Regions from separate parts of the Streptomyces sp. NPDC002144 genome, predicted to be linked through region 2. Evidence: riboswitches for the same ligand, from Rfam matches in the RefSeq annotation. Region 2 holds a riboswitch; the other holds the start of a gene.
What was found. Region 2 has a riboswitch for glycine ahead of gcvT (glycine cleavage system aminomethyltransferase GcvT). Riboswitches for the same ligand answer to the same signal wherever they lie in the genome.

Region 1 (3,397 bases), on a different contig from region 2:
TCCGTCGGGCTCGCCGCGTCCAAGATGCTCGCCAAGATCGCCTCCGAGGAGGCCAAGCCCGACGGACTGGTGCTGATCGAGCCGGGGACCGAGCGGGCGCTGCTCGGGCCGATGCCCGTGCGGACGCTGCCCGGGGTGGGGCCGGCGACGGGCGATCACCTGCGGCGGGCCGGGATCACCACGGTCGACGACATCGCGGAGGCCGGGGAGGACGAGCTGGTACGGCTGCTCGGCAAGGCGCACGGGCACGCGCTGTACGCCATGGCGCTGGCGCACGACGACCGGCCCGTGGTCGCCGAGCGGGAGGCGAAGTCGGTGTCGGTCGAGGACACCTACGACGTGGACATCCACGACCGGATACGGGTGGGGCTGGAGGTGCAGCGGCTGGCGGACCGGTGCGTGCGGAGACTGCGGGCCGCCGGGCTGTCGGGGCGGACGATCGTGCTGAAGGTGCGGCGGTACGACTTCTCGACGCTGACCCGGTCCGAGACCTTGCGGGGGCCCACGGACGATCCGGCGGTGGTGCGGGAGGCCGCGGCCCGGCTGCTGGACGCCGTGGACACGACGGGGGGTGTGCGGCTGCTGGGAGTCGGGGTGAGCGGGCTGGCCGACTACACCCAGGAGGACCTGTTCGCGCAGGCCGCCGGGGAGACGACGGGGATGGAGCATGCCGGGGAGGAGGGGGTGGAGGAGCCCGTCGCGGAGCAGGTGACCGTGGTCGAGCGACGGTGGCCGGCCGGGCATGACGTCCGGCATGCCGAGTTCGGGCACGGGTGGGTGCAGGGGAGCGGGCTGGGGCGGGTGACCGTGCGGTTCGAGACACCGTGGTCCGAGCCCGGCAGGGTGCGGACGTTCCGGGTCGACGACCCTGAGCTGGAGGCGGCCGAACCGTTGCCGTTGGTCGCGGAGAGACCCGGGGTCTCGGTGGACGGGGGAGGCGTGTGAGCGAGGGCGGCGTGTGACGGGCCGGCTGTGGGTGTCGGCGGGGCGGGGGTCAGGCGTCCGCGTCCTCCTGGCCCGCGAGTCTGCCGAAGTCGCGGTCCGGGAGCGAGGGGGGTGAGGCCAGGTGGAGGCCGTAGTGGTGGTAGAGCTGGAGTTCCTGCTCGGGGGAGAGGTGGCGGCCCACGCCGAAGTCGGGGGCGTCCTTGATCAGCGCCCGGTCGAAGGGGACGTGGAGGGTGCCCTCGACCAGCTCGCTGGGCTCCAGGGGGACGAAGGCGTCGCGGGAGAAGAGACCCGTACGTATGGCCGCCCACTCGGGCACGCCGGTGGCGTCGTCGAGATAGACCTCGTCGATGGTGCCGATCTTCGTGCCGTTGCGGTCGAACGCCTTGCGGCCGATCAGGTTGCGCGGATCGATGTCGGTCTGCACGGGCCCTCCACATGGTCGCAACTCATCCGTAAGCACTACGAAAGTGCACATCGGGCGACGCGGCCACTCGAGCCGCGCTGTAGAGCGCACTGGTACTCTGTCAACGGCTGATGACCCCGTGCGGGAGAGTCCTCCGGGTGACACCGGAGGCGCCGAAGGAGCAAATCCTCCCCGGAATCTCTCAGGCTCACGTACCGCACGGACGAGGTCACTCTGGAAAGCAGGGCGGGTGTCACGGCTTCCGCCCTCACCGACGGTGAAAACCGGGAGCTTTCGGGCGACCCGGTGAAGCTCTCAGGTCGAGATGACAGAGGGGGAGGCCGTTCGGGTACCCGTGCCGTGGTGCCCCTCGAAGGTCGTGTCAGACCAGGAGGCCTCCGCAAATGACCGCCCATCGCATTCCGCTCTCCGAGCTCGAGAAGGGGATCCCCTTCGAGCAGCGCCACATCGGGCCCGACCAGGAAGCCCGGGCGAAGATGCTCGCCCACATCGGGTATGGCTCGCTGGACGAGCTGACCACCGCCGCGGTGCCGGACGTCATCAGGAACGCCGATGCCCTGGAGCTGCCGGGAGCGCGGACCGAGGCCGAGGTGCTGGCCGAGCTGCGTTCGCTGGCCGACCGCAACCAGGTGCTCGGCTCGATGATCGGGCTCGGGTACTACGGCACCTTCACGCCGCCCGTGATCCTGCGGAACGTGATGGAGAACCCCGCCTGGTACACGGCGTACACCCCGTACCAGCCCGAGATCTCCCAGGGGCGGCTCGAGGCCCTGCTGAACTTCCAGACCATGGTCGCCGACCTCACCGGACTGCCCACCTCCGGTGCCTCGCTGCTCGACGAGGGGACGGCGGCGGCCGAAGCCATGTCCCTGTCCCGCCGTATGGGGAAGAACAAGAAGGGCCTGTTCCTGGTCGACGCGGACGTGCTGCCGCAGACCATCGCCGTGATCGAGACCCGCGCCGAGCCGACGGGCGTGGAGGTCGTGGTCGCCGACCTGAGCGACGGCATCCCGGCCGAGGTCGCCGGGCGGGAGATCAACGGCGTGCTGGTCCAGTACCCCGGCGCCTCCGGTGCCGTACGCGACATCAAGGCGGTGATCGACCAGGCGCACGAGCTGGGTGCCCTGGTCACCGTCGCCGCCGATCTGCTCGCCCTCACCCTGCTGAAGTCGCCCGGCGAGCTCGGAGCCGACATCGCGGTGGGGACGACCCAGCGGTTCGGTGTGCCGATGGGCTTCGGCGGGCCGCACGCGGGCTACATGGCCGTGCACGAGAAGTTCGCGCGCAGCCTGCCCGGACGGCTCGTGGGCGTGTCCGTGGACGCGGACGGGCACCAGGCCTACCGGCTGGCCCTGCAGACCCGTGAGCAGCACATCCGGCGGGAGAAGGCCACCAGCAACATCTGCACCGCGCAGGTGCTGCTCGCGGTCATGGCCGGCATGTACGCCGTGTACCACGGTCCCGAGGGGCTGCGGAGCATCGCCTGGCGCACGCACCGCTACGCCACGATCCTCGCCGAGGGCCTGAAGGCCGGGGGCGTCGAGGTGGTGCACGGGGCGTACTTCGACACGCTCACCGTGCGGGTCCCCGGACGGGCCGCCGAGGTCGTGGCGGCCGCCCGGGACAACGGCGTCAACCTGCGCCTCGTCGACGCCGACCAGCTGTCGATCGCCTGCGACGAGACGACCGGGCGGGCCCAGCTGGCGGCCGTGTGGGCGGCCTTCGGGGTCGACGGCGACGTCGAGGCGCTGGACGCGGTCGCCGGGGCGGCCCTGCCCGAGGACCGGCTGCGCCGGGACGACTTCCTCACCCACCCCGTCTTCCACCAGCACCGCTCCGAGACCGCCATGCTGCGCTACCTGCGCCGGCTGGCCGACCGGGACTACGCGCTCGACCGGGGCATGATCCCGCTGGGCTCCTGCACCATGAAGCTCAACGCGACCACCGAGATGGAGCCGGTCACCTGGCCCGAGTTCGGTCAGCTGCACCCCTTCGCCCCCGCCGAGCAGGCGCAGGGCTACCTCA
Region 2 (3,397 bases):
GAACTCCTCGGAGGCCGCGGCCAGGAAGTCGATCGGGTCGTCCTGCCAGTCCGGCTCGTAGAGCTTGACGCGGCCGCCGGAGGCGGGGCCGTCCAGGGCGGTGCGGCCGACGCGGCACAGCTCGGCGACCGCGGCCGGCGGAAGGGGGATGCCGACGACGCCGTCGGGGTTGACCGCGAGGCCCACCTGCGGGGGCAGACCGCGGGCGAACTCGACGGCCGGGGCGACGGTGTACGACAGATGGCCGCCGACGACCTGGCGGAACTGTTCCTCGGAGCTGAAGACCGGGACGTAGGCCTGGCCCTCGATCTCCAGCGTGGGCACGTCGAGGGGACCGCTGAGCGGACCGCCGCCGTTGGGCAGCGGGATCCACAGGAAGCTGCGGCCGAGCACCTCGATGATCCGGCCGCCCGCGGAGGGGATGCCGAGGGAGGCCGAGAGCACCTCCTCCAGCTCGTTGCCCGGCCAGCCGCCGTGCGGATGGGGGTGTGCCTGGGCGGGAAAGTCCGCGGGGAGATCCGCTGGGAAGTCCATCTGTGTCCGACCGTCTGCTGGGAACCACTGCTATGACCGGAAAGGCTAGCGGGTGGGACCGGCAAGGGGTCAGCCCGTGAAGCCGATCCGGGTGAGGCCGCATGGGCGGGACCGACGCGGGGTCAGCCCGTGAAGCCGATCCTGGCGACGGCGTCCGCAGCGTCCCGGTCGAGCAGGACCGCCGAGCCGACGCCCTCGGGCAGCTCGCCCCGCTCCACGGACCGGATTAGCCGTGCGGCCGCCGTGCGGTGGCGCAGGAAGGCGTAGCGGGAGACACCCCGGCCACGCTCGCGCTGGCCCGCCAGCGCCGCGTCCGGCGTGACGTCCAGGAGCAGCAGGTGCAGCGTGCCGCCGCGGCGGCGGGCCTCGCGGGCCAGCCAGCCGCGGACCCAGGACTGCGTACCGCAGTCGTGCACGACGACTCCCTCGCCGCCGCGCACGGCCCGGCGCAGACCGGCGTAGTGGGCGAGGCGGACCAGGGGGCGGTAGAGCGCGTACGGCAGCGCGGCCGGCAGCCGGCGCTCCCAGCGGTCACGGGCGTCCTGGGAGTCGACGCGGGCGCCCCTGACCGCGCGGGCCATCAGCGTGGACTTGCCGCTGCCGGGCAGGCCGGTGACGACGACGAGGTCACGGGGTCCGAAGAGCAGGGCGTGCGGACTGCGGCCGGAGCGGTCGCGCAGATCGCGGACGACGGGGGCCGGGAGCTCGTCGCACCGCTCGCGGGCCGGGGCCGAGGGCTGCCGGGGCAGCGTGAGAGCCGAGGTCGTGGCGTACGCCGTGGGCCTGTTCACCGTGATCGTCCTCCCTGCGGGGTCAGGAAAGCTTCTCCCCACTGAATGTAAAGAGAAGGTAATGCACGGTGTCTCGCGGTTCCGTTCGGTTCCGGCCACAGGCCCGTCACAAAGAGCGGTCTGACGCGAGCGGACGAGGCGTGCAATGATGTGCGCGCCAACTGCATACCGGCCGTTTGAATCCGCGCGGGAGAGTCCCCAGTACGCGAGTACGTCTGCGTCGCTGGGGCGCCGAAGGAGCAAGTCCCTCCCTTGAATCTCTCAGGCCCCGTTACCGCGCGGGCGAGGCACATCTGAAAAGCGGGCCGCCGTGCGGTGGCCCCACCCACGGTGCAAGCCCGGTCATTCGCGTGATCAGGGCGAACCTCTCAGGTACCGATGACAGATGGGGAGGAATGACCTCGCCCTGTCCCGTCATGCCCTGGGAGACGACCGTCCGATGAGCAGCACCGAACTCCGCCGTACCGCGCTCGATGCCCTGCATCGTTCGCTGGGTGCGACGATGACCGACTTCGCCGGCTGGGACATGCCGCTGCGCTACGGCTCCGAGCGCGACGAGCACCTGGCCGTGCGCACCCGGGCCGGCCTCTTCGACCTCTCCCACATGGGCGAGATCACCGTCACCGGCCCGCAGGCCGCCGCCCTGCTGAACCACGCCCTGGTCGGGAACATCGCGTCCGTCGCCGTGGGCCGCGCCCGCTACACCATGATCTGCCGGGCCGACGGCGGGATCCTGGACGACCTGATCGTCTACCGGCTCGCCGAGACCGAGTACCTGGTCGTCGCCAACGCCTCCAACGCCCAGGTCGTGCTGGACGCGCTGACCGAGCGCGCGGCCGGCTTCGACGCCGAGGTGCGCGACGACCGGGACGCCTACGCCCTCATCGCCGTCCAGGGACCCGAGTCGCCCGGGATCCTGAAGTCCCTCACCGATGCCGACCTCGACGGCCTCAAGTACTACGCGGGCCTGCCCGGCACGGTCGTCGGCGTCCCCGCGCTGATCGCCCGCACCGGCTACACCGGCGAGGACGGCTTCGAGCTGTTCGTGAAGCCCGAGCACGCCGTCGAGCTGTGGCAGGCGCTGAGCAAGGCGGGCGAGGCCGCCGGCCTGGTCCCCTGCGGGCTGTCCTGCCGGGACACCCTGCGCCTGGAGGCGGGCATGCCGCTGTACGGGCACGAGCTCAGCACCGCGCTGACGCCCTTCGACGCCGGGCTCGGGCGGGTGGTGAAGTTCGACAAGGAGGGCGACTTCGTGGGCCGCGAGGCGCTCGCCGAGGCCGCCGCCCGCGCCCAGGAGGACCCGCCGCGCGTCCTGGTCGGCCTGATCGCCGAGGGCCGCCGCGTCCCGCGCGCCGGGTACCCGGTCGTGGCCGGCGGCGAGGTGATCGGCGAGGTCACCTCCGGCGCCCCCTCCCCCACGCTGGGCAGGCCGATCGCGATGGCGTACGTCGACGCGGCCCACTCGGCGCCCGGCACGCTCGGGGTCGGTGTGGACATCCGAGGCAGCCACGAGCCGTACGAGGTCGTGGCACTGCCCTTCTACAAGCGCCAGAAGTAGAGACTGTGCGGGGGCGGTCCCGCTTCGGGGTCCCGCCCGCCTTCCCGCCGCCCGTCCACGTCCCCAGCAGTCCCCCGGCATTTCTCATCACCCCGCGTACAGGAGAATTCAGGCCATGAGCAACCCCCAGCAGCTGCGCTACAGCAAGGAGCACGAGTGGCTGTCGGCCGCCGAGGACGGCGTCTCGACGGTCGGCATCACCGAGTTCGCGGCCAACGCGCTCGGCGACGTCGTCTACGCCCAGCTTCCCGAGGTGGGCTCCGCCGTGACTGCGGGCGAGACCTGCGGCGAACTGGAGTCGACCAAGTCGGTCAGCGACCTGTACTCCCCCGTCACCGGTGAGGTCACCGAGATCAACGAGGACGTGGTGAACGACCCGTCCCTGGTCAACTCGGCCCCCTTCGAGGGCGGCTGGCTCTTCAAGGTGCGCGTCACCGAGGAGCCCGTCGACCTGCTCTCCGCCGACGAGTACACCGCCCAGAACGCCGGCTGAGGAGTCGAGGCCGCATGACCG

Region 1: it holds a riboswitch for glycine, as region 2 does, so the genes downstream of both, gcvP (aminomethyl-transferring glycine dehydrogenase) here and gcvT (glycine cleavage system aminomethyltransferase GcvT) in region 2, are expected to answer to the same signal.

What each region holds. Positions count from the first base shown of each region.
Region 1 is NZ_JBSFDB010000022.1:171,506-174,902, reverse strand. It holds gene ACWCQ1_RS30160 (DNA polymerase IV) at 1-945, shown strand, start outside; gene ACWCQ1_RS30155 (PRC-barrel domain-containing protein) at 995-1,372, opposite strand; glycine riboswitch at 1,484-1,579, shown strand; gene gcvP (aminomethyl-transferring glycine dehydrogenase) at 1,756-3,397, shown strand, end outside.
Region 2 is NZ_JBSFDB010000005.1:41,365-44,761, reverse strand. It holds gene ACWCQ1_RS09245 (enhanced serine sensitivity protein SseB) at 1-534, opposite strand, end outside; gene ACWCQ1_RS09240 (AAA family ATPase) at 657-1,325, opposite strand; glycine riboswitch at 1,503-1,612, shown strand; glycine riboswitch at 1,613-1,720, shown strand; gene gcvT (glycine cleavage system aminomethyltransferase GcvT) at 1,765-2,883, shown strand; gene gcvH (glycine cleavage system protein GcvH) at 2,999-3,376, shown strand; gene glyA (serine hydroxymethyltransferase) at 3,391-3,397, shown strand, end outside.